DNA from 3 places in the Pectobacterium colocasium genome. Region 3 is predicted to be linked to each of the others. Evidence: predicted binding sites of a transcription regulator. Region 3 holds the regulator's gene; each other region holds the start of a gene.
What was found. The regulator PhoB, encoded in region 3, activates phosphate uptake and scavenging genes when phosphate is short. The targets are predictions, from matches to a motif close to CTGTCATAAAACTGNCNNAT.

Region 1 (10,633 bases), 1.3 Mb from region 3:
GTGGGTAAATTTCCGCCGGTTAGTCGTTCTTCTTTCCTTCTTCATTTTTTTTCATGAAACTTTCTATCGATTTATTGCCATTGTAGTGAAGCCAGACGAGAAACGATTCATTGTCCATCGGCTTAGCGTAAAGGAACCCCTGAATATATTTGACGCCGCGCTGCTGTAAATACATCAGCTGTTGCTCGGTTTCTACGCCTTCCGCTACGGATTGAAGATTGATGCGATGACTCAAATTAATAATGGCATCTAGAATGGGGGCTTCTTCATCCGGTGATGAAATGGCGCTAACGAATCCCTGATCTATTTTCAGACAATCCAGCGGAAAGTTTTGCAGATAAGAGAGCGAACAGTGCCCGGTGCCAAAGTCATCAATGGCAATCATAAAGCCATCTTCACGCAGCTGATGCAGGCGCTGTATGATTTCAGGGCCGTTGCTGATGAGGTTACGTTCTGTCAGTTCCAGCGTAATGCTTAATGAATGAGAGGTGACCTTCTCGGCGAAGCGGTGTACGTCTGAGACAAAACTAGGATGATGCAAGTGCTCGGCTGCAACGTTGAGCCCCAGATGAAACCCCGGTTTTACCTGCCAACTGGCAATGTCTGATGCGACCAGATCAAATAAATGCCGGGTGATGGGAATAATCATACTTTCTGCTTCGGCGGCAGAGATAAATATATCGGGTCTGATCCACTTTCCATTGCTGCGTCGCCAGCGCAGTAACGTCTCAACGCCGGTGCAGGTTCGCGATTCTGCATCATAGATGGGTTGGTAATAGACGGAAAACTCGCCGTTAGCAATACCCTTACGGATTTCATCGCGGAATAATAACTTACGTTTTTGCCAGTACCACATCGCCGTCGTGAACAGCAAAGAGAGAATAATCGCCAGTGGCAGAAACGTGAAGAATGCCTGCTTCCAGTTGGTTATTTCTTGCGAGGCGGGGGCGGTGACATTGAGGGTAATTGGGAAGCGATTCGATTTGATTTCAAGCGCAGCGGTAGAAAATAGGCCCGTGCGGGGCGTAATCGCTGGACCAGTTTGAATTGGGTGGCCGTTATCCATTTGCAGGATAAGCTGGTAGCCGCGAATTTTGCTTATCGCCATCATGAGGTCGATCAGATATTGCGCATCGACCATGGCGTAAGCGCCGTAACCCGTCAGAGGCATTTGGACGAAGATCAGCGCGGGGCGTTCTTTCACGTTGTCTGAGCCTGCAATTGACAGGCTCCAGCGTTCAGAATAGCGCACCGGTAGCGGCTGTTGAATGACGCGACTCATTGGCGTCAGCGTGTTGCCAAATGTTGAAGAGCAATAGACGTTGGTATTATGGATAACGCCGATAGCACGAAAGTAAGAAAAGACCGAACCAAGACGTTGCAGTTCGTCGCCGATAATATCGCAGGGCTGACCATGAAAGCGCTGGAGGCGATCCACCATATTCCATGCCTGTGTCGAAATATTCTCGGCATGATTCATCGCGATTTGCGCGGTTGATTCCAGGTCACGCTTTACCATTAATCTGGATTCAACAAACGTGAACAGCAATCCAAGCAGCAGCGGCAGCATGCCTGCGATCAGTAGCTGCAACAGATTGATGTTATGTTTGCTACGTCTGGGACTCATCCACATCTCCTTTCTGGCAGCAGAGGCCTATGTAGAGACGTCCTTTTCTCCGTGAATTAAAGGAGAGCGCTGAATAGAGGTTATTATAGTGCTTATTTGCAGAAAGGCAGCGCCTGCGCGCACGCCCAGGCTGAACTCCACGCCCATTGGAAGTTATAGCCGCCGAGCCAGCCGGTCACATCGACCACTTCACCGATGAAATATAGCCCCGGAACCGCATTGGCTTCCATCGTTTTGGAGGACAGCGCACGGGTGTCAACGCCGCCGATGGTCACTTCGGCCGTGCGATAGCCTTCCGTGCCGTTTGGCTGTACGCGCCACTGTTGCAGGCTCTGTTCCATCTGCGTTTGCTGTGCGCTGTTGAGCTGCTTCAACGTGACGTCCGGCAGTTGTCCTAATGCTTGCAGGCATTCAACCAGCCGTTTAGGCAGCCACTGTGCCAGCGTGTTTTTCAGACTTTGGTTCGGATGAGCGGTGCGCTCGTCATTAATGAGCTGGGTGAGGTCGCGATCGGGCAGCAAATTGATGGTGACGAATTCACCCGCTTGCCAGTAGCTGGAGATCTGCAAAATAGCCGGGCCAGAGAGCCCGCGGTGCGTAAATAGAATGTTTTCACGGAACGTCACGCCGTTTTCCGCGGTGACGACGGTAGGCACGGAGACGCCGGAGAGCGTTTGCAGTTGTTCGAGCAGCGGTTTGTGCAGCGTGAAGGGCACTAGCGCGGCGCGAGTGGGGAGCACGTTGAGGCCGAATTGTGCAGCGAGCTGGTAACCGAACGGCGTCGCGCCCAGACCGGGCATGGATAGGCCGCCGCTGGCAACGACCAGCGATGCGCTCTGGAATGATGTGCCGTTGTTTAGTTGGATGGTGAACAGATCGTCTGATTTCTCCACCGAGGTGACTTCACTGCGCAGCCGGAGGGTGACGTTAGCCCGTTCACACTCGGCCACCAGCATGTCTACGATTTGCTGTGCGGAATCATCGCAGAATAGCTGACCGAGCGTTTTCTCGTGGTAAGCGATGCGATGGCTGTTGACCAGGCTGATGAAATCCCATTGGGTATAACGCGCCAGTGCCGATTTGCAAAAGTGAGGATTGTGGGACAGGTACGCCGCGGGTTCTGCATACATATTGGTAAAGTTGCAGCGACCACCGCCGGACATCAATATTTTCCTGCCAGCCTTTTTGCCATTATCGAGCAGTAGCACACGCAGTCCGCGTTGTCCCGCTTGTGCCGCACAAAACATGCCTGCTGCACCAGCACCGATGATGACAGCGTCAAACTGTTCCACAATGCATTTCTCCGATGAGTGATGTTATCTATCTTGGATAGCCGCAGGCCGATAAGCCGTAGGGCGGCAAATTGTAGTGTTGGTTTTTGTTCGATACCAGCGTAACAATTTGCGTATTTTAGTAAAAATATATAATTATTTGATTTTTATTGATTAAGTGATTTCCCCTCCGATCCCCATTACAGATTAAGTCAAAAAAATGTCATATTTTTCTTTTCCCGACCCCTGCTTGTCGCCGATAATGCGCCGCGTTCATGACCACTAAATGGCCTAACGTTTATGCTACATTTATTTGCCGGACTGGATTACTACACCGGCCTGATGTTGATATTGGCTTTGTTGTTTGTACTCATGTATGAAGCCATTAACGGTTTTCACGATACTGCGAATGCCGTTGCCACTGTTATTTATACCCGCGCCATGCGCGCAGAGTTTGCCGTTGTTATGGCGGGTATCTTTAATTTCTTCGGTGTACTGCTGGGCGGCCTGAGCGTAGCCTATGCAATTGTTCACCTTCTCCCCACGGATTTATTGCTGAACGTGAGTTCGGCGCACGGTCTGGCTATGGTGTTTTCCATGCTGCTGGCCGCCATTATCTGGAACCTGGGTACCTGGTATTTTGGTATTCCGGCCTCCAGTTCTCACACGCTGATCGGCTCCATTATCGGTATTGGTTTGACTAACGCGCTGCTGACGAATACCTCCGTCGTGGATGCGTTGAACGTGCCAAAAATGATCAGCATTTTCCTGTCGCTGTTGCTATCGCCGATTGTGGGGATGGTGGTTGCGGGTCTGATGCTGCTGGTGCTGCGTCGGTTCTGGAACAACAGTAAAAAGCGTAAACGTGTACACCTGACGCCTGTCGATCGCGAAAAGCAGGATGGCAAACGTAAGCCGCCATTCTGGACGCGCACCGCGCTGATTTTATCGGCGATTGGCGTGAGTTTTTCTCACGGGGCAAACGACGGTCAGAAAGGTATCGGCTTGATTATGCTGGTGCTGATTGGCGTTGCGCCAGCCGGGTTCATTGTTAACATGAATGCGTCTGGCTATGACATCAGCCGTACCCGCGATGCCGTTGTCAATTTGCAGGAATACTACAAACAGCATGGCGACGCGTTGACGCACGTTATCGACTTGTCTCCTCCTGTGATTCCTGCGCCGGAAAACACGATTCCCGGCAACGGTCAGAAAGAGTTTCATTGCGACAGTTCGCGCGTGATGATTGCGATTGAACGTACACAGAGCCTGCTGAATAACCTGAAAAGTTACGACCAGTTGAACCCTGACGATCGCAGCAGAGTGCGTCGTTTGCTGATGTGTATTTCGGACACGATGGATCGGGTGATCAAGCTGCCAGAGACGTCGGGTGATGATAAACGCTACCTGAGCAACCTGCGTAAAGACATGCTGCAGACGGTTGAGTATGCGCCTCTCTGGATTATCGTCGCTGTCGCCTTGGCGCTGTCTCTGGGCACGATGGTGGGCTGGAAACGCGTAGCGGTGACCATCGGTGAGAAGATTGGTAAGAAAGGCATGACCTACGCACAGGGCGTTTCTGCGCAGGTGACGGCGGCTCTGTCGATTGGTGTTGCCAGCTACACCGGTATGCCGGTTTCCACCACGCACGTATTGTCCTCGGCGGTTGCCGGGACGATGATTGCTGATGGTGGTGGCGTACAGGGCAAAACGATAAGAAGTATCCTGCTGGCCTGGGTGTTGACGCTGCCAATCTCAATGCTGATGTCTGGCACGCTGTACTGGCTGGCGTTGAAGCTGATCTAACTGCGGTCATTCATCACGCATAAAAAACGTAGGGAACGTTTTTCAACGTTGCTTGCGTCATAAAAAAGGCGATTCTGTGGGGAATCGCCTTTTTACTTTTTATCAACGTTCATGGCGTTAATACCGATGATTAGGTTAATACCCGTGATGGTGCCAGTCCCAACGTTTAATACCAGATCGCCATGGCAATCAGGCTGATGACGATAAGGCCACACAGGGCGGTCGTGAGCAGGAATTGTCCCCGCACCCGCTCGCAGCGGCGAATAAACTCAGGGTCGTGATGATCAAGATAGCGTTGTGCGTAGATATAGCCTACCAGCCTGATTTGCTTGCTTGGCTGGCCGTGCGAGGTAAAGAATCCCCCTCCGTCAACGTATTGGTAAAGCAGCGGGTCACAGTCACGCAAAACCAGCAGTAACACGCGCAATGAAGAGTAGTACCTCGCCATATTAATGATGCAGACGATACATAAAGCCCAGAAAAGCGCAAATGTACTAATCATGCTTCCCTCCCGGTCGTTCTATTCGTCAGATACGATGGCCACACATTCCCGTTGTCCACCTGTGGCAGATGACAAGCGTTACGATTATCCGCGACGCCGCTCTACGACATTTGTTTGCGATGTTTTTCTACGAACGAATGTTTTTCTATGAACGAATAGTTATGCCACGCGCTTGCGCACGATTTTATTGTCATTGTGGATAGCCAACAGCATCACGGCTAGCCCCGTTCTCGTGTTTCATCCCAGGGCGCAGCGGACAGGCTCGCCGCCCCCTACTTGTAGTGTAGAAGAAGAATGTTCTTTTGTGCCAGAGAGGCAGGCGCAATCGGCATGAAGGACGATTTTCGGCGAGATAACGCCCTTTCCGAAAGGAGAAGCTGCGCGATTTAACGGCGAAAAGGAGCGGTTTCTACTACACTTATCAATAGAATTAACAGGTTTGAAAACGGGTTGTGATCGACTGAACAGTCCGATAGCGCGGATGAGTGTTATTCTATAATCCGCTGTTAAGTATCAGATTGGCAGGAGAAATAGCTGCTAACCCTTAATTAGTCTTTACGGAAGGAGTCTTATTATGGCTTACAAACACATCCTTATTGCTGTTGACCTTTCTCCAGAAAGCAAAGTGTTAGTGGAAAAAGCCGTTTCAATGGCAAGACCGTACAATGCGAAAGTCTCGTTAATCCACGTCGATGTGAACTACTCCGATCTCTACACGGGGCTTATCGACGTTAATCTGGGCGACATGCAACAGCGTATCTCTGAAGAAACCCAGAACGCGTTGACCGAGCTGTCACAGAGCGCAGGCTACCCCATCAGCGAGACGCTGAGCGGCAGTGGCGATTTAGGGCAAGTGCTGGTTGATGCGATTAAGAAATACGACGCCGATCTGGTGCTGTGCGGTCACCATCAGGACTTCTGGAGCAAATTGATGTCTTCGGCGCGCCAACTGATTAATACCGTGCATGTCGACATGCTCATTGTGCCGCTGCGTGATGATGAAGACGAATAAAAATTAGCTTTTTTTGCATTTTTTTTCAGTGATGAAAGGCATGGCTTCCAGGCTGTGCCTTTTGTTATATAACAAAAACTTATGGCAAATTTTCCTTCCTAAATCGCCAAAAAACCCTTCCTATCTCATTGGATTCTAACGTTTATCTGAAAAGAAAACGCTTGCTTAAATATCCATCGCCAGTGTTATAGTCCAGAGGACACAACATCATTTTCACCGATCCCACAAGCTTCTGCGTGTCTAAAAATAAAGAAGCAGAAGGGAGCTTATTCGTTCAATCAGGAGCTGTTCATGGCACAAATCGTATCTCTGGCGAGTTTTCTTGATTCTGTTCAACAACGCGATCCGCATCAGCCTGAATTTCTACAGGCCGTTAATGAAGTGCTTTCCACTCTGTGGCCTTTTCTGGAGCAGAACCCTCACTATGCGGATTACAGCCTGCTGGAGCGATTGGTAGAACCGGAACGAGTGATTCAGTTTCGCGTGGCGTGGACGGACGATAAAGGTCAGGTACAGGTGAACCGCGCTTGGCGTGTCCAGTTCAGCTCCGCGATCGGGCCATACAAAGGCGGCATGCGTTTCCACCCGTCCGTTAACCTGTCGATTCTGAAATTCCTCGGGTTCGAGCAGACGTTCAAGAATGCGCTGACGACGCTGCCAATGGGCGGTGGTAAAGGCGGTTCGGACTTTAACCCGAAAGGGAAAAGCCAGGGTGAAATCATGCGTTTCTGTCAGGCGTTGATGACGGAACTGTATCGTCATCTGGGTGCGGATACGGACGTTCCGGCGGGCGACATTGGCGTAGGTGGCCGCGAAGTCGGTTTCATGACCGGCATGATGAAGAAGCTGACCAACAACACCGCGTGCGTCTTTACCGGTAAAGGGCTGTCGTTCGGCGGCAGTCTGATTCGTCCTGAAGCAACGGGCTACGGCCTGATCTACTTCACGGAAGCGATGCTGAAACGCCACGGTCTGGGCTTTGAAGGTATGCGTGTTGCCGTGTCCGGTTCCGGTAATGTGGCGCAGTATGCGATTGAAAAAGCGATGGAACTGGGTGCGCGTGTGGTCACGGCATCGGATTCTAACGGCACGGTAGTGGATGAAAACGGGTTTACCCCAGAGAAACTGGCGCTGCTGGAAGAGATCAAAAACAAACGCTATGGCCGTGTGGAAGATTATGCGCGTGAAGCGAAGCTGACTTACCTTGCAGGCAAAACGCCGTGGGAAGTACCGGTAGATATCGCGCTGCCGTGCGCCACGCAGAATGAGCTGGATCTGCCAGCGGCGCAGACGCTGATTGCTAACGGTGTGAAAGCTGTGGCAGAAGGCGCTAACATGCCAACCACGATCCCAGCCACCGACGCGTTCCTGGATGCTGGCGTGCTATTTGCGCCGGGCAAAGCGGCTAACGCTGGCGGCGTGGCGACATCCGGGCTGGAAATGGCGCAGAACGCGGCACGTTTGGGCTGGAAAGCAGAGAAGGTGGATGCGCGTCTGCACCACATCATGCTGGATATTCACAATGCGTGTGTGCAGTACGGCGGTGAAAACAGCCAGACTAACTACGTGCGCGGTGCCAACGTGGCGGGCTTTGTAAAAGTGGCCGACGCGATGCTGGCGCAGGGCGTGGTGTAACGGATGATTCCTCTGGTGCCTGTATTTGCAGGTGCTTAGACCGTTGGAAGACCTATTTGCAGAACGAAAACGGGAGTAACGGAATAGAAGAGTAAAGCGTTTGCGCCAGGGATGGCGCAAGCCGAGCGCACAGGGATGTTTACAGCGTCTTTACGATCTATCCGATACTCCCGCGCGATGGACTATTCGCAGGTGTTTTACCTTTTCACTTATTTCTCTCAGTTTTAGCGACATTTCTTGCTGGACACTGCTTCCCGCCTTTCTTTATCTTAATCAGCATTGCGTATCGTCGGTATTCTGTTCCTGCCTTCCGATACAACCCGTTCTTTTCAAGGCTTACACCATTGTGAAAATCAAACATCTTCCTTTCGATCAGAATCGTAATGGCTGGTCGGCAGATTTTATCGATAAACCGAATTACCCGCAGCAGCGCGGAAAAGCAACGGCGGACTGGCTGGTGATCGGCGCAGGCTACGCGGGAATTGCCTTTGCGCAGCGTCTGGCTGAGCAGCGTCCGGATAAACACATTATCCTGCTGGATGCAGGAGAGATTGGCGACAATGCCTCTGGGCGTAACTCCGGTTTTGTGATCGATTTACCGCACAACATCGGTAGCTCGACGGCGGAGCTGGAAAAAGCGGCCGCTTATCGTCGTCTGTTGCAGTCCGGCGTGGCACGCTTGAAAGAGAAGGTGGATCGCCATGCTATCGCGTGCGACTGGAGCGTGGCGGGGAAATATCACTGCGCGGTCAGTTCGACGTTTAACGGCCTGATCGATACCTATGTGCGTGAATTGGACGATCTGGATGAACCCTATCAGGTGGTGGAAAAAGACGAACTGGCTCGCCGCCTCGGCACGTCTTTCTATCATCGTGCCGTGTATACCCCGAATTGCATTCTGCTAAACCCGGCGGCGCTGGTGGTCGGTCTGGTGGCGAACCTGCCGAAGAACGTGACGGTTTATGCCCATTCCCCTGCGTTGAATATCGAGACCGGATCGCGCATTCGCGTGGAAACGCCCTATGGCGAGATTCAGGCAGATAAACTGATGATGGCGATTAACGGCGCGGCACGCGGTCTGCCGCTGTTCAATGGTCGGGTGTTTGCCGTTGCGACCTTCGCGACGCTGACGGAACCGCTGAATGCGGAACAGCTAGCACGGATTGGCGATATGCCAGACTGGGGCGTGACGCCAGTTAATGCGTTGGCCAGCGCGACGTTACGCTATACGCGCGACCATCGTTTCCTGATTCGGGAACATGTAAAATTTGCCCCGGAGCTGGTCAATAGCGCGGTAGAAACCGGACGCCACGCGCGTCGTCACGCGGCTATTTTTGCCCGGATGTTCCCGCAGTTGAGTGATGTGAAGATGGCGCATACCTGGTCAGGCTTGATTAGCGTAACGCGTAACGGTGCGCCAATTTGGGGGCAGCTCAGCGACAATGTGTACGCGTCCGCAGGCTGTAACGGAGCGGGGCTGTCGAAGCAAACCGCCGCCGGACATATTCTGGCGGATCTGGCGTTGGGCGAGGACAACCCGCTGATTAGCGATATGCAATCGCTCGGACAGGCGAACTACCTGCCGCCACGCCCTTTCCTGGATGTGGGCGTGAACGGCTATCTGACGAGCGAGCGCTGGAAAGCCCGCAGCGAGAGATAGCAGTGTTTGCTGATCGTTGGAAAACCTCTTCGTAGAGTGAAAACGGTGATAATGGAATAGAAGAGTAAAGCGTCCGCGCCAAGGATGGCGCGGCTCGAGCTTACAGGGAGGTACTTGCAGCGTCTTTACGATCTATCCATTATTACCGCTGCACTTTGTCTACTACCCAGATTCCCGCAAGGTGTCGGTTAGTTAATGGCCGCGATAATGGTCAGTTGATCGTTCAGCCGCTGTTTGGTCAACGCGTTGGTGGCGCTGTCGCGCTGTTGCGTCAGTTCCGCCACGCGTTTCTCCCGCTGTGCGGCATCCGGCAGCAGCAGCGTTTTCACGTTGATGGATTGCACGTTGCTGTAGCGGCCGTCGTCTGAGGTCGGTACGCTGATTTTTCCGCTGTTGAGCAGCGATTCGACGATACGGCGTTCGCGCTCATAGCCCTGCAATCCTGCCAGCTTCCAGCGCTGCGGCACCGTGCCCTCGTATTGGCCTTTTTTCACCTCGGTCAGATAGCGGATGGTTAGGTTACGAATCGTGCCTGCCTCTTCGCCATATTCCACTTTGGTATCCGACAGCACCGGGAATTGCATGCCTTCCAGCACACCGCCTTTCTGCGTCAGGTGGCCCATGCGGTAGCTGTTCATGCCCAGACGAATCGGCATGTCGTCGGTAACAGGCGTGCCGTTATTCATCTTCAGGTCGGTAATGCGCTGCCCGGCGGGTTTCGTCAGGTCGATGGTGTACGTCACGCCGTCGAAGAAATCGTTGGTGGAATACTTGGACGCGCGGCGTTGCGGATTAAAGCTGTAAGTCACATCGCCGTCCTGTAGCTGATTGAAGTAATCCGCTGACCATTCCATGTATTTCTTCAGTGCTTTTCCGGTGAGCTGATAAACCGTAATCTCGCCGCCAGCGTATTGATAGTTAAAGGCAATGTCCTTGGCGGAGATGGTGCCGACGTTCATCTTGGGCCGATCGTTATCAATTTGCAGCGCGATAACCTGCGCTTTAGGGGCGTAGTGACGGCTGGCTTCCTGAAACAGGGCGCTGATACCCGTGTCCTGCACGTGTACCTGAGGAATGCCTTTCACGGCATCTTGCGGCACCAGATCGTGTCCGAGGAGCT
Region 2 (10,633 bases), 1.6 Mb from region 3:
CTGGCACACTTTGCGCGTTATCATTGATTGTAGGCTGTTGGTAAACCGCTTAACGGACGCGGAGTCACCTCGTTAATTTTTTGCGGCGCGTGCCGCTACAACACACCAGAAGTGAGATCTCATCGTTATGTACCATGTCGTTGCTTCCGATTTAGATGGCACACTGCTGTCACCTGACCACTCGCTGTCCCCGTATGCGAAAGAAACCCTCAGGCTGCTGACGGAAAAAGGGATTCACTTTGTGTTCGCTACCGGACGGCACCACATGGATGTCGCGCAGATCCGCGATAATCTCGGCATCAGCGCGTTTATGATTACCTCGAATGGCGCACGAGTGCATAACTCGCAGGGCGAGCTGATTTTCAGTCACAATCTGGATCAGGACATTGCCCGCGACCTTTACAGCGTCGTACACAATAACCCCGATATGCTGACGCACGTTTATCGTGATGACGAGTGGTTTATGAACCGTCCGCGTGCGGAAGAAGAGCGTTTCTTCAAAGAGTCGATCTTTAAATACAAGCTGTTTGAGCCTGCGTTGCTGGAAACCGATGGCGTTAGCAAGGTGTTCTTTACCTGTGATTCCCATGAACAATTGCTGCCGCTGGAAGAAGCGATCAACGCGCGCTGGGGCGATCGCGTTAACGTGAGTTTTTCGACGCTCACGTGTCTGGAAGTGATGGCGGGCGGCGTATCGAAAGGCCATGCGCTTGAGCAGGTGGCGAAGATTATCGGCTTCTCGCTCAAAGAGTGCGTGGCGTTTGGTGATGGCATGAACGACTACGAAATGCTGTCGATGGCGGGTAAAGGCTGCGTCATGCAGAACGCGCATCAGCGCTTGAAAGATTTACTGCCGGATCGTGAAGTGATTGGGTCTAACGCAGACAGCGCTGTGCCGAATTACCTGCGGGAGCTGTTTCTGAAATAATCTGCGCAGAGGTTACGCGGTGATTGATGGTACAAACGAAGGCGGCGTCATCATGACGCCGCCAGAGGGATGCTTACAAGAGCGGGTTAGGCGCGGCTGGCTAACTCTGCTTTATGCTTTTTCTCATTCAGCATAACAACAATCAGCAGAAGTACAGCCATAATACTGCCGCCGATCATGACCATGAAGCCGCCATCCCAACCGAAGAAGTCAACGGTGTAGCCGACGATGGCGCTGGCGGCAACGGAACCACCGAGGTAGCCGAACAGACCGGTAAAGCCTGCTGCTGTCCCTGCTGCTTTCTTCGGTGCCAGTTCCAGCGCGTGCAGACCAATCAGCATAACCGGGCCGTAGATCAGGAAGCCGATGACGATCATACAGGCCATATCCACGCCAGGGTTACCGGCTGGGTTCATCCAATAGACGATGGTTGCGATGGTAACCAGCGTCATAAAGAATACGCCTGTTGCACCACGGTTGCCTTTGAACACCTTATCGGACATCCAGCCGCACAGCAGCGTACCCGGAATACCGGCGTATTCGTACAGGAAGTAAGCCCAGGAGGATTTATCCAGCGCGAAGTGTTTCACTTCTTTCAGGTAAGTCGGTGACCAGTCGAGGATGCCGTAACGCAGCAGGTAAACGAAGACGTTAGCGATAGCGATGTACCACAGCAGTTTGTTCGGGAAAACGTACTGCATGAAGATCTGCTTCGCTGTCAGTTCTTCTTCTGCTTTATCATTATAATCAACAGGATAGTCGTTTTTGTACTCTTCGATTGGCGGCAAACCACAGGATTGCGGGGTATCGCGCATCAGCGCAAAGGCAATCAGCGCAACCAGAATGGCAGCGAAGGCTGGCATGTAGAGTGCGGCTTTCCAGTCGTTGAACCAGGCCATACCCAGCAGGAACAGCAGCGGAGGAATACCGCCACCGACGTTGTGAGCACAGTTCCACACGGACACGATCCCACCACGTTCTTTCTGTGACCACCAGTGAACCATGGTGCGTCCGCACGGCGGCCATCCCATTCCCTGGAACCATCCGCACAGGAACAGCAGAACGAACATAATCGCGATGCTGGACGTTGCCCACGGTACGAAGCCCATGAACAGCATAACGGCAGCGGCCAGAATCAGACCAGCAGGCAAGAACACGCGCGGGTTGGAACGGTCAGATACCGAACCCATGATGAATTTGGAAAAACCGTAGGCAATGGAAATGCCGGACAGCGCAAAACCAAGATCGCCGCGCGAGAAGCCTTGCTCAATCAGGTAAGGCATGGCGAGTGCGAAGTTTTTACGTACCAGATAGTAGGCGGCGTAGCCAAAAAAGATCCCCATGAAAATCTGCCAGCGCAGACGGCGATAGAGGGGATCGACACGATCCTGCGATACGCGCGCCTGGTGGGCTGCGGGTCTAAAAATACTCAGCATAGATATCTCCAATGCGAAAAAAAACGATAGCTTTTTTGTTCTATTACGAACGTTATTGTAAGGGGATAGCGTGCAAATGAGTGTGATTCATGACGCTAATGTTACACTTTTATGAAACTGTGACGATTTTTGCGCTCATGTTAACAGAATCGGAAAATTCCACAGTGTGGTTTTAGTGACCTTAATCACACTTATTGTTTTTAGATACCTCTTTATTTTCGTTTAGTGTTCGTTTTTGCTCTTTATCAAACATTAACCCTTCTTTCTGTGTCCCAATAGCAACATATACCATCCGCCCGGAGCGAGAATATGATGCAAAATACTGGGAACTGGCGTGAAACTGACGTAGTTGTCATCGGCGGTGGCGCGACGGGAGCAGGTACTGCAAGGGATTGCGCCCTGCGCGGACTGCGCTGCCTGTTGCTTGAACGTTATGATATCGCGACCGGTGCGACTGGGCGTAACCACGGCCTGTTACACAGTGGTGCCCGCTACGCGGTAACCGATGGCGAGTCTGCCCGCGAATGTATTGAAGAGAATCAGATTCTCCGGCGGATTGCCCGTCACTGTATTGAACCCACCGACGGCCTGTTTATCACGTTACCGGAAGACGATCTCGGCTGGCAGGCGCAGTTTATTACCGCCTGCCAGCAAGCGGGGATTCGCGCCCAGGCGATAGATCCGCAGGAAGCGCTGCGGCTGGAGCCGGCAGCTAATCCGGCGTTGATTGGCGCGGTGCGCGTACCGGATGGTTCCGTCGATCCTTTTCGCCTGACAGCGGCCAACATGATCGATGCCTGCGAGCACGGCGCGGAAGTGCTGACCTATCATGAGGTTATCGGGCTGATTCGTCAGGGCGATCGGGTTACCGGTGTGCGCGTTTTCGACCATAAAAAAGCTGTGGAAACAGAAATATACGCAAAGGTGGTCGTCAACGCGGGCGGTATCTGGGGACAACACATTGCGGAATATGCCGATCTGCGCGTGCGCATGTTCCCGGCAAAGGGCGCACTGCTGATTCTTGGGCACCGCATCAACAACATGGTGATCAACCGCTGCCGCAAACCGGCGGATGCCGACATTCTGGTGCCGGGCGACACTATTTCGCTGATCGGCACGACCTCAACCCACATCGACTACGACCAAATCGACAACATACTGGTGACGCCTGCCGAGGTGGAAACGCTGATGCGGGAAGGCTCCATGTTGGCGCCGTCGCTGGCAAGCACGCGAATTCTGCGTGCCTATGCTGGTGTCCGTCCGCTGGTTGCCAGCGACAGTGATCCCAGCGGTCGTAGCGTAAGCCGTGGCATTGTGCTGCTCGACCACGCCAGTCGCGACGGACTGGAAGGGTTTATCACGATCACTGGCGGCAAGCTGATGACCTATCGCCTGATGGCGGAATGGGTGACGGACGCCGTCTGCAAAAAGCTGGGTCATGACGTGGCCTGCTCGACGGCACAGACGCCGCTGCCCGGATCGGAATCACTGGATGAAGTGAAAACCGTTCCCCATGCGCTGTCTGCCTATCCACCAGCAAAACCGCTCTCGGCACCGCTGCGCGGTTCGGCGATTTATCGCCACGGTGAACGTGCCGGAAGAATGCTGTCCGGTGAGCGTCTGGATCGCAGCCTGGTGTGTGAATGCGAGGCCGTGACGGCGGGGGAAGTGCGCTACGCCGTTGAATCATTGCAGGTGAATAACCTGATTGACCTGCGTCGGCGTACTCGCGTTGGCATGGGCACCTGTCAGGGGGAACTGTGCGCCTGTCGTGCGGCAGGTCTGTTGTGCCGTCTGGGCACTGCGACGCCGGAGCAGTCGCTCACGCAGCTCAGCCAGTTTTTGAACGAACGCTGGAAAGGCATTCGGCCGATTGCCTGGGGCAATGCCCTGCGTGAAAGCGAATTCACCAGTTGGGTTTATCAGGGTTTGTGCGGCCTGACGGCCAGCGACAGTCAGGAGGATCGCCATGCGTTATGACGTTGTGATTATCGGTGGCGGGCTGGCGGGGCTGACCTGCGGTATCCGCTTAGCGGAGCAGGGAAAACGCTGCGCGATCATCAGCGCCGGACAGAATGCGCTGCATTTTTCTTCCGGTGCGCTGGATTTACTCTCCCATCTTCCCGATGGACAGCGCGTGAGCCAGCCGCTTGAGGCTCTAGACGAGCTGGCGCGTCAGGCTCCTCATCACCCTTATTCGCGTATGGGAGCGACGGCGGTTGCCGCATTGTTGCCACAGGTTGAAGCATTGCTGGAGCGTAGCACTCTCTCTCTGCAAGGCAATCATCAGCAGAATCACTGGCGTATGACGCCGTTAGGTAAGTTTCGTTCATGCTGGCTGAGCCCGGTCGATGGCGTCACGCGTGGCCTGCCGGATTCCCGATTTGGCGATAACCCGTTGATTGCCGGTATCGACGGTTTTCTGGATTTTCAATCCCGTATCGTGGCTGGCACGCTTCAGACGCAGGGAATTGCGGCGCGCAGTGATGAACTCAAGCTGCCCGTGCTGGATCGATTACGCCAAAACCCCAGCGAATTTCGCGCGGTAAATATCGCCCGCGTGCTCGACCGACCGGAAAATCGTTCGGCGCTGGTGGAGGAGTTGTCGCTTCTGGCCAACGGCAACGATGCCATCATCATGCCCGCCTGTCTGGGATTGGATAGCCCCGCGATCGTGGCTGAACTGGCTGATGCACTCGGTAAACCGGTATTGCTACTGCCGACATTACCGCCGTCAGTGCTCGGGTTGCGTTTGCATCAGGCGCTGTCGCAGCGCTTTCGCCAACTGGGTGGCATGGTGATGCCGGGCGATCGCGCGGTGCGTGCATCGCTATCGCCGCAGGAGATTGCCGTCCATAGCCACCATCACCGCGATATTCCGCTGCGGGCGAAGCACGCGGTGCTGGCGAGCGGCAGTTTCTTCAGCAACGGGCTGGTGACGCAGTTCGATCGGGTGACCGAGCCCGTCTTTGGATTGGATGTGCGGTTCGCTGACCTGCGCGAGGGCTGGAGCCAGCAGGATGTGTTTGCGCCGCAGCCCTATATGCAGTTTGGTGCGATTGTCGATGAGCATCTGCACCCGCGTATTGGCGGTGAAACGATCAGCAATCTGTATGCCATCGGCGCGGTGCTGGAAGGTTTCGATCCGATTGCACAGGGATGTGGGGCGGGCGTTTCTTTGCTCAGCGCACTTCATGTTGCCGAACAGATTTTGACGGAGGGCAACTCATGAGCCTGCTTAGCGATAACAGTTTTGAAGATTGCATCAAATGTACGGTCTGTACCACGTACTGCCCGGTTTCGCGCGTGAATCCGCTTTATCCCGGCCCGAAACAGGCCGGACCGGACGGCGAACGCCTGCGGCGTAAAGACCCGGCGCTGTATGATGACGCGTTGAAATACTGCACCAACTGCAAACGCTGTGAAGTCGCGTGCCCGTCGGATGTTAAAATTGGCGACATCATTCAGCGTGCGAAAGCGACGCACAACAGCCACAAGCCGACATTGCGCGATGCCATTTTGAGCCATACCGATTTCATGGGATCGATTGCCACGCCGTTTGCGCCGCTGGTCAATACGGCGACCAGCCTGAAGCCGGTGCGCCAATTGCTGGATAAAGCGTTGAAAATTGACCATCGCCGCCAGTTGCCGAAATATTCGTTCGGCACCTTCCGGCGCTGGTATCGTCAGCAGGCAGCAAAACAGCAGGCTTATGATGAGCAGATCGCTTACTTTCACGGCTGCTATGTGAATTACAACCATCCACAGTTGGGTAAAGATCTGGTGCAGGTCTTTAACGCGATGGGGATTGGTGTGCAGTTGCTGAATAAAGAGAAGTGCTGCGGCGTACCGCTGATCGCCAATGGTTTTCACGACAAGGCCAGAAAGCAGGCACGCGCGAATATCACGTCGCTGGATGAGGCAATCAATCAGAAATCCCTGCCGGTGGTGGCGACATCATCCAGCTGTACGTTCACGCTGCGAGACGAGTACCCGCATCTGCTGGGCGTGGATAACGGCCACGTGCGTGATGGCATCGAACTGGTGACGCGCCAGCTCTATCGCCTGCTGGAAGAAGAGGGGCGAACACTGCCGCTGCGTCACTTACCGCTGCGGGTGGCGTATCACACCCCTTGCCATCTGGAGAGAATGGGGTGGACAGCGTATACCCTGGCGCTGCTGCAACGTATCCCCGGTCTTGAACTGGTGATGCTGGACTCCCAGTGCTGCGGTATTGCGGGCACCTACGGCTTCAAGAAAGAGAATTACGCCACGTCACAAGGCATTGGCGCACCGCTGTTCCAGCAGATTGAAGAGAGCGGAGTCGATATCGTGGTGACGGACTGCGAAACCTGCAAGTGGCAGATTGAGATGTCGACCAGCAAAAAGTGCGAACACCCGATCACGCTGCTGGCGAGGTCATTAGTGCAGTCAGAGTAACAATCTGCAATAACGTGTTTCCGAACGTTTAACGCTCGGAAACACGAAATATAAAGCGCTCACGTAATAGCCACTTATCTTATTTATTTCAGTCACATTATTTTAAAAGTGAAGCATCCTCAAGGCGTGTTATACGCTAAATAATTCAAATTTCTCTCTTTCTGCTTTCCTCGGAGGTTGGCGTATAAAACTATATTTTAATAAGCTAACGACTTACCATGATAAGTGACGTAATTCATTAACTTGAACATATAAATAATGGTGTAAGTCTCCACCTGTCATACATTAATTATATATTTAATTATTTGTTTATTCCTAATTATTCATGATTTAATTATTATGATGTTAATGTTTTTATCTTTATCTCATTGTTTATTTTTACTTAATTAATCTTTAGAAAACATTTGATAAAAATTATTTTTGGACATATCTTATTAAGTGTTAATTCCAGTTCTTTAAATGTTATTTCATTCTAAAATTATCGAACTACACAGCAGCATTCTCCAAGAGCCTGTACCAGTATGTCGTTGGGGTATTGGGTGACGTACTACGGATATATAAGCTTTATGATACAAGGAGAGAACATGAGCTTTGATATTGCAGAAAACACCTCTTCAGAGATTCAGGATTTTGTGACCATTGGCGGCTCTTCCGTGGATGAGCTTGTAAAAAAAGGAATTTATCATATTCAAACTTCTGGAAAGCGAATTTCATCCAGAGCGGGAGACGCATTACAGTCCTATGGGGTAAATTATGTACTTAAAGATCCACGTAACCGACTTCATCATCTTCGTGATGGGGCAATAAAGTATCTTTCTCGTGAGTTTTTGGCTTATTTCAGTGGGAACCTTAAAGCTGAAACTGGGCTTGCAAAAGCATCCAAATTTTGGATGACACTTGTAGATGAAGATGGGAATGTAAATTCTAATTATGGATACTATGTTTTTTATGAGACGGTTGAGTCATATGGTAATCAGTATAATTGGGTGAAAAGTGTTCTACTTAAAAATAGGGATTCAAGAAGAGCGATTATAAATATAAACCAAAATTACCATAAATCTGACACAAAGGATTTCCCATGTACGCTTGGAATGCAATTTTATATAAAAAATAATAAATTATTCTGTGAAACAATCTCCCGTAGTACAGATGTAATTACAGGTCTTCCATACGACATGGGTTTTTTCTCTTTTATTCACGAGTTGGTTTGGAAAGATTTGATTGAAAATGGAGTTAAAAATCTTGATTTGGGATATACTATAATGAAAACCACATTTACCCAAATATATGATAAGAATATCTCAAAAGCATATGAAGCTATAGAAAATTTTTCTGATGATACTTTTATAACGAGAATGCCTGCTATTGAGTCAGCAAGCGAAACGCTGTCAGATATTTTGACTGGCAATGAAAATACCACCGTTATGAAATGGATTCATGCTAATGCAGAATAAACATGTCACTATTATTTTGGCCTCAAATAACGAAGCGAAAATATCATCTACGAAAAATATATGTAGTAATCTTTTCCCGAACTTCACACTTAGTCATCATATCGTCTCTTCTGGTGTAAGCGAAACACCTGAAAATGATGACGAAGCTATAAAGGGATGTTATATACGTATTGATAATGTTGAGAGCAACACCAATTATCACGTTGATTATATTATTGCTCTGGAGGGGTTAACAGAAAAAACATCTTTTGGTAGTTTTGTTTATGGGTGGGCGGTTATTAAAGATACGAAAAAAAATAAATATCACTATGGTTGTAGTGGCAAAGTCATGTTACCTGAAGATGTCACAGAAAAGCTTTCAAAAGATATCCGGTTATCAGATGTAGTTCTTAATTTATACCCACATATATCAAAAGCAGATATGGGTAGGCTTGGCACTAATGGCGTGCTCAGCAATGGGCTTTATACGCGAGTTCATGAGTTTGAAACCGCGTTGAAATGTGCATTTGGCTCACTTGCTCTTGAGAAAGGTAAGATGGGTGATTAAATTAATTTTATTTGATATTGATGATACTCTTGTGGACCATAAAACTGGGGCTTATCAGGCTATACAGAGAATCTCGGACCTAATGATTCGTCTAAATTATGCTGATGCCCTGTATGACTTTAGTGAATTTATTTTCAGCTATGAGGCGCGGAACCATACACTTTGGTCAAAGTTTGAATTTGGTGAAATTGATATTGCTACATTATTAAAAAAGAGATTTATCTATATATATAATTGGTTCGGCGTTAAAGATTCTGATTATGAAGTTATTGAAGAAACATATTGGAATGCATATATAGAAAATTGTGCGTTGAAAAGTGACTGGCTTCCTTTACTTAAACAGTTAAGCTCCAGGCTTCCTTTGGTGATATGTAGTAATGGTATGGAGGCCGTCCAGCGCCGGAAGCTTATGCATACTAAGATTTTTCCATTCTTTAGTCGTTTTTATTTTGGAAATCGTTATCCTGACTGTAAGCCTGATACTCATTTCTTCACAAAAATTCTTCTGGATTTTAATGTGCAACCCGAAAATGCCATTATGATAGGGGATAGTATTAATAACGATATTCTCCCTTGTGAAAAACTGGGGATGAAAACACTACATTATACTGATTTTAACTCATTTCAACCTATTAAAAAAATACTTATGGAACTCACCAATGGATAAGAAATTTATCTTTAGGGATATAAGTTACCTTGATTCGACTTCAATGAAGTTAGTTCAAGGAGATATCTCGATGATTGGGGGGGAGATAACTTACGTAGGCGAAAGGAGGAAGGATGATGTCGAAGGAATAGTTATACCATCAGAACAATTCGTCGTCTTACCTGGGCTTGTCAATGCTCATCTTCACCCGAGTAAAGAGATTTATGGAAGCATCTTAGATGCATCTCCTATTGATGTGGTGCTTGATTCTGTGCATCGAAATAATACGCTGGAGGACGCTGAAGGTCAGTATGTTGCTTCGCTTAAATCATTAATGATGGCTATGAAGAAAGGTATAACAACAGTTGGTATTTTTACAAGCCGAATTGAAAGTGATATACGTGCGATACAACAGGTGAAAAATCGGTGTGTAGTAAATTTTTGTCAGAGTAATCAATGGGTAGGCAATGGTAAAGGTCCAGAAAATGAAAGTGTTGAAACGATTGTTTATAAATACCTCCTTGCTGAGGAAAAATACCAGTCCGAATTAATTACTATTCTACCGGCTACCGCATCTGAACTTTCTGCCGATGACATTTTACTTAAAAAATTACACCAGCTTGCTAATCACCATCAAAAAAAGTTTACTCTTCACATTCATGAGGGAGCATATCAGGTTGATTCTCACCGAAAAATATTTGATGTGAGCGGCGTTGAGCGTCTTGCTCGTTTGGGTATTCTTGATAAGCATACAACGCTTATTCACTGTTGCCACCTATCAGATAGTGAGCTAGATATTCTGTTATCAACACAATGTCATATTATCCATTGCCCAGTAAGTAATAGTTTTGTTGGCGCAGGCACCTTACCATTACGTCGACTCTCGTCTCATTTGGACCTGGGGCTTGGTACCGATGCTGCAATGGTTAATCCTGGAAATGATCTTACTTTTGACGCGCTTTTTGCCTTATACCATCATGGTGATGCCAATTTTGACACGAAAGTAGATGCCGGAAAAATTCTTCATATGATTACAGAAGGGGGAGCGAAGTCTCTTGGTCTGATGAATGTGGGTAGAATTGCTCGTGGTTTTAAAGCAGATCTCATTTTCTTTGATAAGACATGCATCGGTGTTGATTATATCAATACACCTATTTCATTACTGAAAATGTTGCACTATGA
Region 3 (10,633 bases):
GACCCAGCGGCCTGAATCTGTAAATTCACGTTCGGGTAATGCTGGCTGAAATCCGCCGCCCAAAAGGCCATCAGATTAGCCAGCGTATCCGACCCCGCGCTGGAGAGGTTGCCCGCCAGCATCTGACGAGGCTGCGCAGCGCAAAACGCGCTGAACAGCAGTAAAAAAGCGCCCGCAATACGAGTGGCGGATGTCATGGGTAGCATTTCCCGTCAGGCCGAAGGTTTCACCGTATTTTCAGCCAGAGAGGCAGGGACAATCAACCGATTCGGCAACGTAAAGACAAAACGCGAGCCCAGACCATCCTCACTCATAATTTCCAGACGGGAATCATGATGGCTGAGCGCATGTTTAACAATCGCCAGCCCCAGCCCGCTGCCGCCCGTCTGGCGTGAACGCGCCTTATCAACCCGATAAAAACGCTCTGTCAGGCGCGGTAAATGTTCGGCCGCAATTCCCGGCCCGTTATCGCTGACCTGAAATTGCGCCCCTTGCGGGATCTTCTGCCAGCAGACTTCGATACGCGTTCCCGCTGGCGTATGGTTAATCGCGTTATACACCAGATTGGATACCGCGCTGCGCAGCTGTTCTTCATTACCAAACACGCGGAGGCTTTCGTTCACACGAAAGACAATCTCATGACGTCCCTGACTTAGGGTTTGCGCTTCACGCTGTAACACGCGCAGCATCAATGGAATATCGACTTTTTCATTCAGATCGATCGCCGTCGCCGCCTCAATACGCGACAGGGTCAGCAGTTGCTTGACCAGCCCGTCCATACGTCGGGTCTGTTCCTGCATGGTACTCAGCGCTTTTCCTTGCAACGCCGCATCCAGCGTTTCTTCCTGCATCATTTCCAGATAGCCCTGCAACACCGTCAGCGGCGTACGCAGCTCATGGCTCACATTGGCAAAAAAGTTACGTCTGGCACCTTCAAGCTGGTGCATTTGCGTAATATCACGCACAACCATCAGGAGCTGCCCTTCGGAATAGGGCATCACGCGGAATTCAACATGGTGGGAATTATTCAACTGCAACGTGAGAGGACGGCTAAAATCTTGCCCTTTCATATAGTTGGTGAACTCTGGGTAGCGCAATAAGTTGAGGATATTCTGACCGTTATCTTCCGGCCAGCGGAAACTGAGCAGGTGCTGCGCCAGATGATTACACCAGAAGATGGTTCCTTCTTCAGTGGTGATCACCACGGCATCCGGCAAGGATTCCGCCCCGCTGCGAAACCGTTTGATCAGAAGCGCCAGTTCACGACGTCGGCGTCGATTACGCAACTGCATCTGGTAAAGGCCGTAAAACAGCGGTTCCCAGCTCCAACGCCCCGGCGGGGGCGTCATGCTGCGGTCAACCCACAGCCAATAAGAGAGTTTCAGCTGGTTATAAAAATTCCAGCAAAGTAAGCCTAATACGGCAACCAGCAGAAACCAGGGCAGATAGCCAAAAATCAGCCCCAGCAGTAAGGCAGGCAAACAAAAAAAAGCCAGCTCCAATGCCAGCCTTTTCCAGGATAAACGTTCTAGCACGTTAATATTTCTCCGTTACGAACACCTCAGTAACGCGTTGAAAAACGGTAGCCCGTTCCCCGAACGGTTTGCACCATTTTGTCATGTCCGCTGGTTTCCAGCGCTTTACGCAGGCGACGAATATGGACGTCGACAGTACGATCCTCAACATAAACGTTAGTGCCCCAAACGTGATTCAGCAACTGTTCCCGGCTATAAACACGTTCAGGATGCGTCATGAAGAAATGCAGCAGCTTAAATTCCGTCGGCCCCATGTCCAACGCGTGCTCTTCGGTCGTCACGCGATGTGAGGAGGGATCGAGGCTCAGGCCGCGCATTTCAATGACTTCTTCCACCGCCATCGGTGAAATACGGCGCATCACAGCTTTGATACGCGCCACTAATTCTTTGGGTGAAAACGGCTTGGTAATGTAATCATCCGCTCCCACTTCAAGGCCGCGTACACGGTCTTCTTCTTCACCGCGTGCGGTTAACATCATCACCGGAATATCACGCGTCAGCGCCTCGCGCTTCATATGCTTGATGAATTGCAGGCCCGAACCTCCTGGCAGCATCCAGTCCAATAACACCAGTTCTGGGAACGGCTCCGACAGTTGCGTTACTGCACTGTCATAATCTTCGGCTTCAACTGGTTGATAACCATTTTGCTCCAGTACAAAGCAGACCATTTCACGAATTGGTGCTTCATCTTCCACGACTAATATGCGTTTTGCCATTGTTAATCCTGTCGTTAATCATCGTCGCTGTTAGCAGGCGAAAGGCATTATGCGTCAGTTTTATGACAGATTTATGAAAAACACACGGCCCTCACCGCGCGATGTTACAGCGCATACATCCTATTTTTCGAGCCGCTTTCCAAACTCCAGATTCCACCGCGACAGCCGTCCTCCCTGCTATATATAATCATGGCATTACGATGACAGAGCACCATGGCGACGGAACCCCCTTTCACACAGTGAATAAGGACAACGCCACGCGGCATGAATATCGAGAGAATACGATGCGCATTATCCACACCGCCGATTGGCATTTAGGGCAATATTTTTATACCAAAAGCCGAAGCGCTGAACATCAGGCTTTTCTGCACTGGCTCATCGCTCAGGTGGAGCACCATCAGGTTGATGCCATTATAGTCGCAGGTGATATTTTTGATAACGGCTCGCCCCCCAGCTATGCGCGGGAAATGTATTATAGCTTCGTGGTAGCACTACAGCGCACGGGCTGTCAGCTCGTCATTCTCGGCGGCAACCATGATTCCGTCGCGATGTTAAATGAATCCCGCGATTTGCTGGCCTGCCTGAACACGCGCGTGGTTGCCTGCGCCAGCGATGATCCCGCCGGGCAGGTGCTCCTGCTGGAAAATCGCCAACGGCAGCCCGGCGCCCTGCTCTGCGCCATTCCTTTTTTACGCCCACGCGATGTATTGATCAGCAAAGCTGGGCAATCGGGGGATGAAAAACAGCTGGCGCTACAGGAAGCGATTACCGCGCACTACCAGCAATGTTACCAACTGGCTTGCCAAAAACGCGATGAACTTGGCCTGCCGCTGCCAATTATTGCCACAGGGCACCTGACGACCATTGGCGCAACCGCCTCGGAATCCGTGCGCGATATCTATATTGGCACGCTCGATGCTTTCCCTGCTCAGGCTTTTCCCCCTGCGGATTATATCGCGCTCGGCCATATTCACCGCCCGCAGCGCGTGACGCAAAGTGAGCATATCCGCTACAGCGGTTCGCCTATTCCGCTAAGTTTTGACGAACTCAACAGTGAGAAGTCCGTTTGTCTGGTCAGTTTTACACCAAACGCCTCGCCACCTATTCCTCCACAGATAGACATACTGCCTATTCCCGTCACTCAGCCGATGCAGTTGATTAAAGGTAGCCTGAGCGATATTGAACGACAGTTGGCCGCGTTTCAGGATTATCGAGGCGATAAGCCTGTATGGCTGGATATCGAAATCAGCACGCAGGATTACCTCAGCGACATGCAGAAACGTGTTCAGGCGATGACTGAGAATCTGCCTGTTGAGGTGCTTCTGCTCCGCCGCACACGCGAACAGCGTATGCAGGCGATGACGCAACAGGACAAGGAAACGCTGAACGAGCTCAGCGTACATGACGTTTTTGAACGCCGTCTGGCAACGGAGACAGAAATGGAAGAGAGCCGCCAGCAGCGCGTTCGCACGCTGTTTAATCAGGTTATTGATGAACTGGAAAATAGCGAGCCAGCCAAATGAAGATTCTTAGCCTGCGCCTAAAAAACCTCAACGCGCTGAAAGGTGAATGGAAGATCGACTTCACGCAGGAGCCGTTTTCCAGCAACGGATTATTTGCCATTACTGGCCCAACCGGCGCGGGGAAAACCACGCTGCTGGATGCCATCTGTCTGGCGCTGTACCACGAAACTCCACGGCTTGGCCTGCTTTCCGCCAGCCAGAATGACCTGATGACGCGCAATACCGCAGAGTGCCTTGCTGAAGTCGAATTCGAGGTGAAAGGCGTGGGGTACCGCGCTTTCTGGAGCCAGCGTCGGGCAAGAAATGTCCCTGACGGCAATTTGCAGTCTCCCAAGGCCGAACTCGCTCTCATTGAAGACGGCAAAATTCTGTGTGAAAAACTCAATGATAAGAAAGAGATGATCACGCAGCTCACCGGGCTGGATTTTGGCCGTTTCACGCGTTCCATGATGCTGTCACAAGGGCAATTTGCTGCCTTTCTCAACGCGAAAGCAGACGACCGCGCAGAGCTATTGGAAGAACTGACCGGCACAGACATTTACGGTCTGATTTCCGAACGCGTGTATGAAAAGCACAAGCAGGCAAGCGTCGCACTGAGCACGCTACAGGCGCGTGCATCCGGTATTCAGTTGTTAACAGATGAACAGCGTCAACAGGTGGAAGAACAGCTTGCCGAACTGGTTCAACAAGAACAACGGGGCAACGTCGAGCGAGAGCAAGCACTGACTACGCTACGCTGGTTCGAACAACTGACGCAGCGGCAAACACAGCTAGCCAACACGCAAACACTGCATACAAGCGCCGAATCCGCCATTCAGCAGGCTAAGCCACAGCTCGACAAGCTAGCCAGCAGCGCCCCCGCAGAAAAACTGAGGCAGCTACACCAGGAACGAGAACGCTATCGGCAAGAGTCTCTTGTGCTCGCCCAGCACATTGAACAACTGACCGCAAAGCAGGCCGCCGAGCAAACGGCGCTGGCAACACTACGCCAGCAGGAAGAAAAAGCCGAGCAGGATGTTAATGGACACAAACAAGTACGGCAGCAACAAGAGTTGTTAATCAACGAACAGGTTGTGCCGCTTGATCATTACATTGCCACGCTGGTGGAGCAGCAAGCCCAACAACAGGAAGAACTGGCCAAAATACAGGTTCGCCTGCACGCCGATGAAAGCAAGCAAACCCAGATAGCAGCAGAGCAACGGCAGGCTAAACAACAGCTTGAACAGATTCAGTCTTACCGCCAGCAACACGCGCATTATCAGCAGTGGGGAGAGTGGTTACCGCAGTGGCGTGCCGAGTTTCGACAGTTGCGCCAGTTTCAGGACGAACAACGGAAGCTGGAGCAGAAACAAACACTGCACACGCAAGAGTCGACGGCGCTACAGCAAGCAGCCGAAACGCTGGAGACACAGCAGCGTGAACAACAAAACGTCGTTGATGCGGCGCGCCAACAGTTCACACAACATGATGAGGCGCGGCAACATCAGGACGCGCACCAGTCGCTTTCCACGCTGTACCAGCGCTTTAATCAGCTCATGGATCAGCAGACGACATGTCGACAGTTCGCAACCGTCAGCGATCAGTTCCAGCGTCTTCAGGTGCGCCAGCAGCAGAACCTCGCCAAACAGGTTGAGATACAAGGACATATCGACCAGTCGCAAATATTACGGAAACAGCAACAATCCGAGCATGAACAGCGCAGCCAGCATCTGGCTGACCTGGAAACGGTGTACCGACAGGAAGAGCGTATTGTTAAGCTGGAAGCAGAACGGCAACGGCTACAGGCGGGAGAAGCGTGCCCACTGTGTGGCTCAACTGAGCACCCCGCCATTGAGCGTTATCAGGCGCTGCAACCGTCTGAAACTCAGCAACGCCTGACAACGTTACAGCAGGAAGTGAATCAGTTAACAACGGCGTTGGCGAATACAACGGCTCAACTGGCCTCGCTAGAGCAGCAGCGGGTGCAGTTGCAGCAGGACATCGTTCAGCTCGATAGTGAACATCAAACCCTGCTCCAACAGTGGCAAGATGTCAGTGAGCGCTTACAAGTTAACTACTCGCTGGAACAGCAGGACGACATCACGGCCTGGCTTACACAGCGTGAAGCCGAAGAACAGGCTATTCGGCAGCAGATTGCCCTCCGCGAGCAGCGACAAAAACAGTGGCAGGAAAGTAAGGATTTACTGACTGCCGCAGAGTCATTGCAGCGGGAACTCGACCAGAAAATCGCGCTGAACGTTCAGCAACACACGTCGCTACGCGTTATACAGGAAGAAATAACTCAGTCACTGCAACATGTGCATCAGCAACTCCCGCAGCATACGCAGGAAATGACGCAAACGCTGGCAACAGTAGGGCTTCTTCTGCCAGACGCTGACGCACAAGATGGCTGGCTGGCTCAACGTGAGAACGAGTGGCAAGACTGGAAAGCCAAAGAGCAGGAGCAATCTCGCTTAATTCCCCTGTTAGCCACGCTGGACAGCGATCTTCAGCATCTGCACCACAGCGTGACAGAGGCGAGACAGTTGATCCAAACACAGCAACAGCAGTTGGCACAGCACCTCGCGCGACTCAACACAAGCCAGCAAGAGCGACTGGCGCTGTTTGGGAACCGACAAATCGCCGATGTGCGCGAACAGCTACAGCGAACCAGCCAGCAGTATGACGATGCGCTCAGACTAGCCCAGTCAGCTCGTCAGCAAACCGAAACGACGTTGAGCCGCCTGACTGGTGAGTTGGCAAGCAAGCAGCAACAATGTGAACAAAATTCGCGCCAGTACCAGAATGCGACCGAACGCTTTACTCAGGCGTTGCAGCAAAGCACGTTCGCAGATGAAACCACGTTTCTCAATGCTCTGCTCGATGAACAGGAACGCCAGACATTGCAGGCATTAAAGGAAACACTGTATCAGAGCTTGCAGCAAGCGGCGGCGCTGCAACAACAGGCTGAAGGAGAACTGCTCGCCCATCAGCAACAACGGCCAGCATCCCTGACGGAAGAGGCCACGCAGGAAGCAATACAGCAGCAGGTGGCAGCGCTGGATGACACGCTGAAAACCAATCTACGGCAGCAGGGGGAGTTCCAGCGCCAGTTGGCTGATGATAAACAACAGCGTCAGAACCAGCAGGCTTTACTTAACGAGATCGCCCAGAGCCAGCAAAAAAATGACGACTGGGAGACGCTAAACTCGCTGATCGGTTCAAGTAAAGGGGATAAGTTCCGCAAGTTTGCTCAGGGGCTGACCTTGGATCATCTGGTCTACCTCGCCAATCTCCAGCTTTCACGCCTGCACGATCGCTATCAGCTAAAACGTAAGCCCGGTGGCGAACTGGAACTTCTGGTGATGGATACCTGGCAAGCGGATGCCGAGCGCGACACAAAAACGCTATCCGGTGGCGAAAGCTTCCTGGTCAGTCTGTCGCTGGCATTAGCGCTGTCCGATCTGGTCAGCCATAAAGCCAGTATCGACTCGCTGTTTCTGGATGAAGGCTTCGGCACGCTGGATGCCGAGACGCTGGATATCGCACTGGACGCGCTGGATAACCTGAACGCCTCGGGTAAAACTATCGGCGTCATTAGCCATGTCGAAGCCATGAAAGAGCGTATTCCGGTACAGATCAAAGTGCAGAAGGTTAACGGGCTGGGTGTCAGTCGGCTGGCACCGCAGTACGCCGTTTAGCGATGATTCGGTCTGCAATTACCCCGTCTTCGGCCAAAGCCAGGCGGCTCCGCGTACCCCGCTGGAGTCGCCGTGTATGGCTTGAAGCACGGGCGTTTCGCACTCACCGCCGAAGATCCACTGTTTAATCTTTTCCGGCACGGTCTGATAAAGGCGAGAAACGTTGCTCATTCCGCCCCCCAGCACCACCACATCTGGGTCGAGCAGATTGATCACATGCGCCAGCGATTTTGCCAGACGGTGCTCATAGCGTTGCAACGCCAGCTCGGCGATGGGGTCGCCCTGCTCTGCTAAGGCAATAATCGCCTCGCCCTTGTGCGGCTGACCGCTCAGGCGCTGGTAATCCACGGCAAACCCGGTGCCAGAGATAAACGTTTCAATACAGCCAGACTTACCGCAGTAGCAGGGAACCGTCTGCCGGTAGTGCAGCTCATCGTCGTCCATCCAGGGCAGCGGGTTATGCCCCCATTCCCCCGCAATACCGTTGCCGCCGACGTGAGCCTGCCCGTTCAGCGCTACTCCCGATCCACAACCAGTGCCAATGATGACCGCGAAGACGGTTTGCTTCCCTGCTCCGGCGCCATCAACCGCCTCTGAAACCGCGAAACAGTTCGCGTCATTGGCGACGCGTACGGGCCGATTCAGCAGCGTGGCGAGATCGCGATCCAGCGCCTGACCGTTGAGCCAGGTGGAGTTGGCATTTTTTACCTTGCCGGTAAACGGCGACAGCGTACCGGGGATTCCTACACCGACGCTACCACGGCAGCCAATCGCTTTTTCAGCCATCTCCACCAGCGTGACAATAGTCCGTAGCGTTTCCGGGTAGTCATTTCTTGGCGTCGGCATACGCTGCCGAAAACGTTCCTGCCCCTCATCATCCAGCGCGATAACTTCCGTTTTCGTCCCGCCCAGATCGATACCAATTCTCATGATGTCTCCCCACGTGTTGTAAATAGGCCCGCGTAAGTGTGTCACCGACCTAGAAAACGTTCTTATATAGTAGGTACCCTAAATCATTCGAGCCGCGCAGCCAGCGCACATGCAGTTTGAAGTATGACGGGTATAACCAGAGAAACCAATCAGCGACAGCGCAAAGCGTGATAGGTATTCCTCTGAATCCCGGTATTTTATTCCACATTACGGCCTCGAATTCGTTATCATGCGCGCAACATTACAAACCCGCGTGCAAACCTGCGCGCCCAGTCAGGGATAACACCATGTTGTGGTTTAAAAACTTAATGATTTACCGCCTAAGCCGGGACAGCGTGCTGTCCAAAGATAACGTTTTATCTACGGATGAACTGGAAAAACGGCTCAGCGCGTTCACGTTCACCCCGTGCGGCAGTCAGGATATGATGAAAACGGGCTGGGTATCGCCAATGGGATCACATAGCGATGCGTTAACGCACGTCGTGAATGGGCAAATCGTTATCTGCGTCCGTAAAGAAGAAAAAATCCTGCCATCTCCGGTCATCAAGCAAACCCTTCAGGCCAAAATCGAACGTCTGGAAGCGGAACAGCACCGTAAGCTGAAAAAAACCGAAAAAGACTCACTGAAAGACGAAGTCCTGCATAGCCTGCTGCCGCGTGCGTTCAGCCGTTTCAGTCAGGTGTGGATGTGGATTGATACGGTTAATGGCCTAATTATGGTCGACGCCGCCAGCGCCAAAAAAGCCGAAGATACGCTGGCGCTGCTGCGTAAAACCCTAGGGTCACTGCCCGTTGTGCCGCTGACGATGGAAAACCCTATCGAGCTGACGCTAACCGAGTGGGTTCGTTCCGGTGAGCCAGCCGCTGGTTTCACGTTACAGGATGAAGCAGAACTAAAAGCGATTCTGGAAGACGGCGGCGTGATCCGCTGTAAAAAGCAGGATTTGGTCTGCGATGAAATCGCTGTGCATATTGAAGCCGGTAAACTGGTCACCAAGCTGGCGCTGGACTGGCAGGAACGTATTCAACTGGTCTTGTCCGAGGACGGTTCGGTAAAACGACTGAAGTTCTCCGATACGCTGCGGGAACAAAATGACGATATCGATCGGGAAGATTTTGCTCAGCGGTTTGATGCTGATTTCATTTTGATGACCAGCGAACTGGCTGCGTTGATTGCGAATCTGATTGAAGCGTTGGGCGGAGAAGCCCAACGTTAATGCTGTCGATCGTTAATACAGTCGATCGTTAATACAGTCGATCGTTAATACAGTCGATTGTTAATGCGATCGATTGTTAATTCAGTCGATTGCTAATGCAGTCGGTGATTGCCCGCCGCCGCTCTGGCCACGGGCAATACCTCTTCAGTGATAATCTGTTAGACTCGGAATGCTCCAACCACGGCATTCAGTTCTTCGGCCTGTGATTGCAACGCACCCGACGCAGCAGCAGACTCCTGCACCAGCGCGGCGTTTTGTTGCACCATTGAATCCAACTGCGCAACCGCTTTGTTGATCTCGTTGATGCCACGCATTTGCTCATCCGCTGCATGCGTAATTTCGGACATCACCGAGCTCACCGTAGACACGCCGCCGACAATTTCATTCATCGTGTCGCTGGCCTGACGAACCTGTACGGAGCCAGATGTCACGCTGGAGACCGTCGATTCAATCAGCTCTTTAATTTCTTTTGCAGCCTGCGCGCTGCGCTGCGCCAGGCTGCGAACTTCACCAGCAACCACCGCGAAACCACGGCCCTGCTCACCCGCTCGCGCCGCTTCTACCGCAGCGTTAAGCGCCAGAATGTTAGTCTGGAATGCAATGCCATCGATCACGCCGATGATATCGCCGATCTTGCCAGACGCGACCACGATCTCTTCCATCGTGACAATCACATCAGAGACCACTTTGCCGCCTGTGCCTGCATCTTTCGACAGCAGCAACGCCTTAGCGTTAACCTGCTGCGCCGATCCTGCCGACTGCGTCACCGCCGCGGAAATTTCTTCCAGCGAGGCTGCCGTCTGCTGAATGCTCGACGCCGCAGATTCGGTACGCGCAGAAAGATCGTTATTTCCTGCTGAGATTTCATCCGCTGCTACCTGAAGCGAGGCGCTGATATCCCGAATCTGGATCATGACCTGACTGATCTTATCGACAAAGATGTTAAACGAGCGGGCAATTTGCGCGACTTCATCCTGCCCTTCATCCGGCAGGCGCTGCGTCAGATCGTTATTACCGTTACTGATATCATCC

Region 1: pitA (inorganic phosphate transporter PitA) is a predicted target of PhoB. The motif match lies at 3,108-3,127, and genes of this name have one in related genera.
Region 2: glpT (glycerol-3-phosphate transporter) is a predicted target of PhoB. The motif match lies at 2,463-2,482, and genes of this name have one in related genera.

What each region holds. Positions count from the first base shown of each region.
Region 1 covers NZ_CP084032.1:4,788,568-4,799,200, reverse strand. Annotated here, with positions in the region: gene LCF41_RS21665 (EAL domain-containing protein) at 20-1,627, opposite strand; gene LCF41_RS21660 (BaiN/RdsA family NAD(P)/FAD-dependent oxidoreductase) at 1,720-2,919, opposite strand; gene pitA (inorganic phosphate transporter PitA) at 3,199-4,704, shown strand; gene uspB (universal stress protein UspB) at 4,871-5,206, opposite strand; gene uspA (universal stress protein UspA) at 5,781-6,218, shown strand; gene gdhA (NADP-specific glutamate dehydrogenase) at 6,510-7,853, shown strand; gene LCF41_RS21635 (NAD(P)/FAD-dependent oxidoreductase) at 8,200-9,513, shown strand; gene LCF41_RS21630 (bifunctional metallophosphatase/5'-nucleotidase) at 9,702-10,633, opposite strand, start outside.
Region 2 covers NZ_CP084032.1:4,510,756-4,521,388, reverse strand. Annotated here, with positions in the region: gene pldB (lysophospholipase L2) at 1-27, shown strand, start outside; gene yigL (sugar/pyridoxal phosphate phosphatase YigL) at 128-928, shown strand; gene glpT (glycerol-3-phosphate transporter) at 1,015-2,364, opposite strand; gene glpA (anaerobic glycerol-3-phosphate dehydrogenase subunit A) at 2,674-4,344, shown strand; gene glpB (glycerol-3-phosphate dehydrogenase subunit GlpB) at 4,334-5,596, shown strand; gene glpC (anaerobic glycerol-3-phosphate dehydrogenase subunit GlpC) at 5,593-6,804, shown strand; gene LCF41_RS20380 (thymidylate synthase) at 7,389-8,258, shown strand; gene LCF41_RS20375 (inosine/xanthosine triphosphatase) at 8,248-8,805, shown strand; gene LCF41_RS20370 (HAD family hydrolase) at 8,798-9,472, shown strand; gene LCF41_RS20365 (amidohydrolase family protein) at 9,465-10,633, shown strand, end outside.
Region 3 covers NZ_CP084032.1:1,199,004-1,209,636, reverse strand. Annotated here, with positions in the region: gene LCF41_RS05320 (PstS family phosphate ABC transporter substrate-binding protein) at 1-197, opposite strand, end outside; gene phoR (phosphate regulon sensor histidine kinase PhoR) at 213-1,535, opposite strand; gene phoB (phosphate response regulator transcription factor PhoB) at 1,562-2,251, opposite strand; gene sbcD (exonuclease subunit SbcD) at 2,536-3,774, shown strand; gene LCF41_RS05300 (AAA family ATPase) at 3,771-7,454, shown strand; gene mak (fructokinase) at 7,473-8,384, opposite strand; gene rdgC (recombination-associated protein RdgC) at 8,672-9,601, shown strand; gene LCF41_RS05285 (methyl-accepting chemotaxis protein) at 9,760-10,633, opposite strand, start outside.